DNA from 3 places in the Clostridium sp. 001 genome. Region 1 is predicted to be linked to each of the others. Evidence: riboswitches for the same ligand, from Rfam matches in the RefSeq annotation. Region 1 holds a riboswitch; each other region holds the start of a gene.
The links. Region 1 has a riboswitch for cyclic di-AMP ahead of B5S50_RS13305 (LysM peptidoglycan-binding domain-containing protein). Riboswitches for the same ligand answer to the same signal wherever they lie in the genome.

Region 2: it holds a riboswitch for cyclic di-AMP, as region 1 does, so the genes downstream of both, B5S50_RS09650 (cell wall hydrolase) here and B5S50_RS13305 (LysM peptidoglycan-binding domain-containing protein) in region 1, are expected to answer to the same signal.
Region 3: it holds a riboswitch for cyclic di-AMP, as region 1 does, so the genes downstream of both, ablA (lysine 2,3-aminomutase) here and B5S50_RS13305 (LysM peptidoglycan-binding domain-containing protein) in region 1, are expected to answer to the same signal.

What each region holds. Positions count from the first base shown of each region.
Region 1 is NZ_CP020473.1:2,843,020-2,846,285, forward strand. It holds gene B5S50_RS13300 (pyridoxal phosphate-dependent aminotransferase) at 1-18, shown strand, start outside; gene B5S50_RS13305 (LysM peptidoglycan-binding domain-containing protein) at 867-1,628, opposite strand; cyclic di-AMP (ydaO/yuaA leader) riboswitch at 1,636-1,773, opposite strand; gene B5S50_RS13310 (DUF116 domain-containing protein) at 2,229-3,266, shown strand, end outside.
Region 2 is NZ_CP020473.1:2,106,177-2,109,442, forward strand. It holds gene B5S50_RS09640 (YbbR-like domain-containing protein) at 1-294, opposite strand, end outside; gene cdaA (diadenylate cyclase CdaA) at 261-1,112, opposite strand; cyclic di-AMP (ydaO/yuaA leader) riboswitch at 1,247-1,374, shown strand; gene B5S50_RS09650 (cell wall hydrolase) at 1,377-1,901, shown strand; gene B5S50_RS09655 (NAD(P)/FAD-dependent oxidoreductase) at 1,948-2,805, opposite strand; gene trxA (thioredoxin) at 2,904-3,221, opposite strand.
Region 3 is NZ_CP020473.1:1,031,710-1,034,975, forward strand. It holds gene B5S50_RS04600 (aspartate/glutamate racemase family protein) at 1-479, shown strand, start outside; gene B5S50_RS04605 (GGDEF domain-containing protein) at 625-1,245, opposite strand; cyclic di-AMP (ydaO/yuaA leader) riboswitch at 1,490-1,621, shown strand; gene ablA (lysine 2,3-aminomutase) at 1,771-3,042, shown strand; gene ablB (putative beta-lysine N-acetyltransferase) at 3,029-3,266, shown strand, end outside.

The sequences.
Region 1 (3,266 bases):
GCAAAGAAATATCTCTAGAATAGAGTTTCTAAACAAAAAATCGACTTATACTCTGGATATTTTTTACAAACTTTAGCTCGTTAAATATTTTGATAAGTCTAAGCAAAAAATTCTAGAAAATCTAAGGACTTTTGAAAACTCGTACCTCAGACAATTCAAAAGTTCTAAAATTTTAAGAATTTTTTCCAAGACTTATATACAAAATATTTAAAAGAGCTTCATTATTGTAAAAATATGCCTACGTATAAGTCGATTTTTAAGTTGTGAATCTACATATAGATACTTAACTCTATAATTAAGTTTATCCAAATTGCCAGTTTGATTTAAATGATAAAGTTATAAATTCAACTAAGATTTATAATTAGTAATTTTGAGTAATTATAGATTTAGCTTTAAACTTTACGATCTATAAATCGTTAATTCTAGAATGCAGCCTTTCTAAAGTGCTAATTGGGTTTTAAATTTTACTATTTATATTGAGGTATTCTAGTTTGAAATTTGAACTTATACCCGAAAATAATGCTGACAAAATTGAAGCACACTTAAAAACTTTTTTTATAAGTCTTAGTGAGGTATTTTAGAAAACCTTAGAAGCTTATATATGTCTGAGGTACGAGTTTATATAAGCTTCTTTAGATTTTCAAAATACCGAACTTTAGACTTATAAACAGAGTTCTTGGCATAAGGTTGAGTTTTAACTCCACCTTATGCTTAGAAATCGTTATCCAGGGACGTAGTCGCTCTTTACTCCCACTTTCAGAAGAAGTGGGAGTATTAGAGCGAGTAGTCATCGGATAAAAAGTTTTTAGTATGATGAAATTTGTCAGCATATGAACTGGTATAAGTGGACTTTCAATCTAGAAATTCTAGTATGTGAATACCAGTTTTCCAACTCTTAAAGCAATGGGCTTTGACCAGAGCCAACTATTTGTAGTGGAATCATCAAAATAATAAATAGCTCCTTTTGTTGGATCAGAACCATATAATGCTTCTAAAGCAGCCTTTCTAGAACTATCAGAAGCAGGCTTGTTTATCCATCCATTTAATACTGGAGTAAATTGATAATATCCATAGGATACTTGGTATATTACATCTTTTAGTGTAGATGGAAACTGAGAACTTTGAACTCTATTTATAACTGCAGCGGCTACGGCTACTTTAGCAGTATAAGGTTCACTTTCTGCTTCAGCAGTTACAAGTCTTGCAAGCAAATCTACCTCGCTGTCAGTACAGGAAATTATATATTTTGGAGAGGTTGTTACATTAAAAACATAACCTGCAGGAATGTTTAATACTTGTCCAGGGTAAATATAACTGCTTACATTACTATTGGCAGCAATTAAAGTGTCAAGAGATATTCCAAATTTTTTTGCTATCAAGTAAAGTGTGTCAGAGGCTTGTACAGTATAAGTCTTTGAATTAACATATAGAGCTTGACCTGGATATATGCTATTTCCACTTAAACTATTATCATTAATGATTGTAGTTGCATTTGTTTTAAATAATACTCCTATTTTAAATAAGGAGTCACCAGGTTTTACAGTGTAACTAGCTGCATGTACTTGGGTAAAAGATAATGTGCACAGAAATGCGGCAAATAACATTGTCCTGATTTTTTTAAAATTCATAAATATAGATCCCCCTTAATTTTGCCTACGAGGTTAGTTGACGGGTTCGGGATTGGGATACCCCTACTTTTTAGTAAAAAAGATTAACCCCAAAAAAATAATTATCCCCCGCATCTCATTCTTGAGATTTAGGCTTGTCTATGTTTGCTATTCTAACAGTATTTCCAGAACATATCCATATTAAATAGATGGGACTATTGACATAAACTTTCAATTTTACACTATCAATTGCTTGAAACATAACTCAACTTTCGCAGTTTAAAAATATTGCGAAGCAAAGCTTTGCAAGTTAAGAATTAATAATGAAAAATTAATAGTGAAGGATGATTTTTAGCTATCGCAAAAAATCTTTAAATTTATATAAATCAACAATGTTTCGTTTTAGCGAAACGAGTGGTGAAAAGCTTAATTAAAGATTTTTGGTAGTGTAACGGAAAAAAATCCACATTAACTATTAATTCTTCATTCTTAACTATTAATTAAAAAAGTTCTATATATGAAAATTGATAACATAACTTCTCCTTATTAAAAGTGATAATATAGTTATATAACAAATAGTTATATAACAAAAATTCAAAAGTGATTAAATAGGAGAATATTATGGAAAATTGTATAACCTATTTTCTTAGAGATGAATCTAAAAATTCAAATGAATATTACAAATGTATATCCAATTTTTCAAATGAAGTTATCGAAAAAATTGAAATCGAAGCAAATAATATAATAGAAGATTTTATAAATTTTATTAAGAATAATAGTATAGAAGAACTTAGAAGTAGAGAAGAGTATGAACTTGAATTTCTAATCATTGGAGTTCTATGGAAAACCTATATAACAAAAGCTTTAAATGCAGATAGAATGTCCTTGAATGTTTTAAAACTTCTATTTAATTTGAGGACAAAATCAAAATTTTTAAGGAAAAGTGTGGACAATTTAAGGGGAAGGCTTGCTTGTAAATATCTTTTAAAGAAAGAAGTAGAGCCTTCTTCTGTGTCTTATGATGAAAGTGACTTTGAAAAATTACTACTCTGGTTAATTGCTTCAGGGGAATTCAAGTATGAGTGCAGGAGAATGAACACATGGCTGCTATTTTTAAAAAATAACAGTGAAGAATATATTATAAAAGTAAACAAGCGTGCCTTTAAAATATCACTGTGGTTTGAAAAAAGATCTATGGAGGTACTTGGATTATATACTCCAAATGTACAGAAATTTTTAAACACCAACTATAGGTCCTATGGAATAAGAGAGGATAATGTTTTCTGTGGTAGGAAGGAAGTTGAGTACCATCTAAATATGGTTGGAGCAGAGATATTAAGTAATGCATTTAGAAAGTTATTTGTTAAGACAAAGGAAAGAAAAGTACTCCTGCCTGCTTGCATTTGCTTGAAACCGGAAGGGGTATGCAAGAGAAAAAAGGTCAAAGATGGTTTCTTGTGTGGAAATTGTTCTAAAAGCTGCAGGGTAAATGAGCTTACGAAGCTTGGTAAATCCCATAACTGCCAGGTTCTAATTGTTCCCCACGAAACTGATGCCTTTTCAAATGCAAAAAATATTAGATATGGAGATGTAGGCGTTGTAGGCGTAGCATGTGTACTCAACCTAATAGAAGGTGGGTTAAAGGCTAGAAACTTAAAT
Region 2 (3,266 bases), 740 kb from region 1:
TTTTTTCATAACATAAGCATTTAAATCTGATTGTAATTTAAAATCTGATGGTTTTACTGAGTATACATTGGAAGCATTACCCTTTATTAAAAGAGATATATTAGCGGATTGATTATCTATTTGTACAAGTTTTGATTGAGCAAGTGCATCTTTATTCACTATAGTAACAGGTACCACAATCTTTCTTTCCCTCATAGGATCTTCTACGTTGAATATGTACAACCATAAAATAAATGACGCTATTACGCAGCATATTTTTACTAGGATTTGGTCCCTTTTATTTTTTCTTTCCACCCAATCACCCTCTCTCTCCATGTACTCTTTTTCTGAAATCTATTTTTCATTATATTTATAAGAACTTTTTTCAACCTATCCTTTGTATAATTCCTTGTAATCCTTCCATTCATGGCAAGAGAAATAGTACCAGTCTCTTCTGAAACCACTATGATAAGTGCATCAGAATTCTCTGATATACCAATTGCAGCCCTATGTCTCGTGCCTAACTTTTTGTTTAAATCGTTATTACTAGTAAGCGGCAAAAAACACCCTGCTGAAACTATTCTATTATTTCTTATTACAGTTGCACCGTCATGCAGTGGAGTATTTACTACAAATATATTTTCTAGAAGTGCAGATGATACCAAAGCATCTATCTTAGTACCAGTATTTATTATATCTCCAAGCCCAGTAACTTGTTCTATTACAATAAGTGCCCCTGTTTTGCTTTCAGATAAATTACCTACTGAATTTGCAATTTCTGTTATAACCTTTTCCATAGTCTCTTCGTCCTCTAAAATATGTTTATCATTAAAAGCGGTTCTTCCTAACTGTTCCAGTGCCCGACGAATTTCCGGCTGAAATATAATAACAATAGAAAGGACGCCTATGGTCAAGGTCTTGGTAAGTATCCAATTGAGCATAGTTAAATTAAAAAAGCTGCTTATTGGTATAAGAAATATTATGAGTACAATTCCCTTTAAAAGCTGTTCAGCTCTAGTTTCTTTTATAAGCATGTATCCTTTATAGAGTATATATGATACTACTAATATATCCATAACGGAAGATATACTTATATTTCTTATTGAATTAGCTGTCATTTGCAATAATTCCACCCATCTCACCACCCTGTCAATAAATATATATTTAAATTATACACTATTTGATATTGTTTATATCACGTAATAGATTATTTTATAAAATTTTAATAAAATACATTTTTATCGTATTTTATTTTTTTATATGGGTACAATATCATTAGCCTAAGTTTTACTAAAAACGCGGGGAAACCAGTAACATTGGGGTGAATCGTATTTACGTAGGTTATGCCTTTACCGAACCCGTCAGCTAACCCCGTCGGTAATAAGGAGAGGATTAGATTGAAAAAAATTTTTTGTTTAATACTTTTTTCTTTGCTGTTACTTATTCCTTTTTCTAAAGTAACTGCAAAGAATTTCGACAGTACCAGTTCCAATTTATTTAATGGTCAAGAAGAAGTCGTGCAAGTGTTTAATTACTCTGATCAAAAGATATATATAACTCAAAATGATGTTGATTTAATGGCCAAAGTTGTTTATGCTGAAAGCAATTCAGAACCCTTTGAAGGCCAGGTAGCAGTAGCTTCCGTAATACTAAACCGATTAAAATACCCTGAGTTTCCAAAGACAGTAGAAGGTGTTATAAAACAAAGGGGTGCTTTTTCCTGTGTCAAAAATGGTACTATAAATGCATCTCCAAATGAAAGCAGTTATAGTGCAGTTTCTCAGGCTCTAAAGGGTATAGATCCTTCAGGTAAATCTATTTTCTTTTATAATCCCCAAATAGCCACATCTCAATGGATGAAAAACATAGATAAAAGAAATATGAGAACTATAGGGCATCATGTATTTTTTGTAGCTAATTGAAAAAGCTCCCCTTATCTTTTTTTAAAAGATGAGGGGGCTTTTTTAATTAATTTTTATCAATGTAAAAGACAGCATTTAGTGCTGCTACCTGTCCCTGTCCTGCGGCTTTCATATACTGATAAGGTTTCCCCACACAATCTCCTGCTGCAAAACAACCTTCAATATTTGTCTTCATATTCATATCTACTTTTATGTGTCCATTTTCCATAATAAGTCCTGGTACCAATTTATCTGGCGCTATACTATCCTTTAAAACAAATACTCCATCTGTAACTATTTCCTTGCTTTTCAAAATTACCTTTTCTACTTTATTTCCTCCAGATATCTCCACTACCTTATCTCTTACTATTTCTACATTTTCATTTAAATTTAAGCTTTCTCTATACATTGGTATATAGTATGTTTTTTTAGCCAGTTCATTTACATAATTGGCTTCTGCTTCAGCTTCTTTATTATATCCTATTATAGTAACGATCTTCCCTCTATAAAGAGGGGCATCACAGGTAGCACAATATCCAACTCCCCTGCCTAGGAATTCTTCTTCTCCTTTTAATGCTTTTGTATATTCAATGCCAGTTGCCAATATGACTGCACTTGCTTCATACATTTTTTCATTTACAGCAATACCAAAATATTGTCCCATAGCATATATAGTATTTATTCTTTCATAAGTTATATCTATCCCCATGTTTGCCACATGGTGCTGAAATCTATCTTTTAACTGTATTCCTGTTATATCAGGAAGCCCTAGGTAATTATCTATTTTAGGTGCTTTTATCAATTTACCACTGAGCTCGCTGCTTCCAAAAATAATTATGTTCTTATTTCTTATTTTCGCATTAATTGCTGCTGACAGTCCCGCAGGACCACTGCCTACTATAGCAATATCATATCTATTACTCATAACTACCACCTCCAGTTTTTGTTTTCTAATTCCATAGTTAAAATGACAAATTAACTAAATTGTCAATTTGCCATTTTAACACGTAAACAGAGTTTAAACTATATATGTTTTTCCAAAGCATCTTTTATTGCATCTTTTGGTCTGAATCCAACAAATTTATCTACCATATTTCCGTTTTTAAATACCATTACAGTTGGAATACTTGCAATTTTAAATTGCGCTGCTGTAACAGGATTCTCATCTACATTTAACTTAAAGAATTTTGCTTTTCCCGACAACTCATCTGAAACTTCTTCTATTACAGGAGAAAGCATTTTACATGGTCCACACCATGAAGCCCAGAAATCTACAACTACAGGAGTAGGTGCATTTTCAATTGATTGCGAAAAATTTTGATCTTTTATTTCCTCTACCATTATTTGCCCTCCTTATACCCCGTAGGGGTATTGTCTTTAATTATA
Region 3 (3,266 bases), 1.8 Mb from region 1:
AAAAAGGCGGTGCTGATTTTATCATAATATGTACTAATACAATGCATAAACTAGCTCCTGATATAGAAAGCAAAGCTGGAATCAAGGTTTTACATATAGCAGAAGCTACAGGTAAAAAAATAATTGAAAAACATATAAAAACTGTAGGACTCCTTGGAACAAAATTTACTATGGAAGAGGATTTTTATAAAAAAGTTTTGAAAGATAAATTCAATATAAACGTAAGTATTCCAGATGAAGATGATAGAGAAGTTATTCACCAAATCATATACAATGAATTATGTAAAGGTGTAATAAAAAATTCATCAAAAGAAAAGTATAAGCAAATAATAAACAAGCTGCATTTAAATGGTGCTGAAGGAATAGTTCTTGGCTGTACCGAAATACCTCTTTTGATACAACAAAAAGACGTAGATATTCCAATATTTGATACAACAACAATCCATGCTGTTTCTGCTGTTAAGTTTGCTTTAAAGTAAATAAACTAAAGAAATACTTTATACTATAACTGATATTCTAATATAAGGACAGCAGCAAAAGTAATTAACTGCTGTTCTTATATTAATTTTAATACCTATGCCATCCTATTATAAAATAAAACGCCTTTTATTTTTATAACAAACATTATTTACTATATTTTTTAAACAAATCATCAAGAGCCTCTCTTAAAAGAAATGCTTCAGTTCTATCTGTTGACTTAGAAAGTCTAGAAAGTCTATCAAGTTGTGTTTTTGTAAAATAGTTAGACTTTAAAACCATACTTTCTGCTTCAGAAAGACATATTCTATTTTTGCCCAGTTCTTTAGCCCTAAACAAAGCACTATCTGCTACTCTAAAAAGTTCAACTACATTCTTAGCATCTCTTGGATAACTTGCAATTCCAAAGCTTAAAGTAAAATAAATATCTTCTGTTTTCATATTATCACTTATGTCAAATGTATTATCTGATAAATACCTCCTTATTTCCTCTAATTGCATAAATCCCCTTTCAGCACCTTGTTTTGCAAGTAATATATTAAATTCATCACCATGTCTATAAATACTATCTTCAGGTAACAAATTATTATTTAAAATTAATATAAGCTTTTCTATTACTTTATCTGCAATATCATTTCCATATAAATTATTTATATTTTTAAAATTGTCAATATCTGCAATTACAATACTAAAAGGGCCTTCATTTTTTGATATCAACTCCTCCATTCTAGATACAATATACTCTTTAGAAACAAGCTCCCTATTCATCAAAACAACCTCCATATATGATCTTTAATTAATTTATTTATTACACTTCAGTATTAGTATTTTATGATTAAAATTAATTTTTCAAATATATAATACTATAATTCCATCTATAATTATAATTTCAAATCTAAAACTATTCCAGTAAAAAATATATTTAATTTAGTATATATTTGAATTTAGTATAGTAACATATATACATTGACATATATATGTTACTATGATATACTTATATACATAATTTAAAATATTGATAATGCTTAATCACTTTGAGCGGGAGAACCAATTTTTGGGGTGAATCTTATCCACGTGATAGGTAGGGTTAATTTCTTCGATCCGAATCCGTCAGCTAATCTCGTAATCATTGAAGGGAAGTTTCAATATATAATATATATTTTGTACTTTTTTTACTATAAATATAATTAGTAGATTTAATAAGTTGCATTTTACTTCTCTGCAACTTATTATTTTTTGCAGTGATTAAGCATCATCTTACAAATCACGAACTTTTGAAAGGAGTTTTTTAACTTGCAAAGAAACTATAAAGACATACCATTATGGAGAAATACTTCCCCAGACGAATGGAACAGTTGGGAATGGCAAATTTCTAATAGAATTACGACATTAGAAGAATTAGAACAAGTTGTAAATCTTACTAATCAAGAGAAAGATGGTGTACAAGCAAGTCTGAAGAAATTACGAATGGCAATAACACCCTATTATGCTACATTAATTGACCCTAATGACTATAATTGTCCAATTAGAAGACAGGCAATTCCGACAATTTATGAGACAGAAATTTCTAAATGTGACAGCAATGATCCATTACATGAAACTCTTGATTCACCAGTTCCAGGATTGACACATAGATATCCAGACAGAGTCCTTCTACTTATTACCCAACAATGTTCTATGTACTGCAGACATTGTACAAGAAGACGTTTTGCAGGACATACTGATAAAACTTTGTCAACCAGTAATTTGATAAGAGCTTTCAAATATATAAAAGCTCATAAAGAAGTACGTGATGTATTAATATCTGGTGGAGACGCACTATGTGTTTCAGATGAAAAATTAGAATTTATATTAAAAGAATTAAGTAAAATAGATCACATTGAAGTGATAAGAATTGGTACAAGAGTTCCTGTTGTTATGCCTCAAAGGATAACTTCTAAACTATGCAATATTATAAAAAAATATCATCCAGTTTGGATTAATACACAATTTAATCATCCAAATGAAATAACCAAGGACTCAATATTAGCTTGTAATATGCTTGCTGACGCTGGAATTCCTCTTGGAAATCAATCTGTACTTCTAAAAAATATAAATGACTGCCCATACATTATGAAAAGCCTTGTACAAAAATTAGTAGCTAATAGAATAAGACCTTATTATATATATCAATGCGATTTATCTGAAGGAATAGAACATTTTAGAACACCTGTATCCGCTGGTATCGAAATTATGGAATTATTACGTGGACATACTTCTGGATTTGCAGTTCCCACTTTTGTAATTGATGCCCCTGGAGGAGGCGGTAAAATACCTATTAATCCTCAATATGTAGTTTCTCAATCACCTGACAAACTAATTCTTAGAAACTATGAAGGAGTATTGTGCACCTACACGGAGCCTTCTGATAAATCCCATAAATGTAAACATTGCGGAATATGTGATAAATTTAAAAATTATGAGTCTAAAGGGCTGGAAAAACTTTTTAGAAATGAAAAAACTTGCTTAATTCCAAAAGATAATTTTAGAATGAGAAGGAGGGAAATAAATAGTGCTCATAAATAGACCTAAATCTGATTATGATTACCATACCAAAATAGATGAAAATGATATATATGTTGATCATACTAATAATCGTGTAAAAATAATTAATTTTAATAATATATCACTGCAAAGCGTAAAACAGATAATACATTTTGCTTCAAATCACCATTTAAGCAAAATTATTTGCAATTGTGATATTAATTCCTACAAAACTCTTTTTAATTCTGGATTCCAACTAGAAGGTA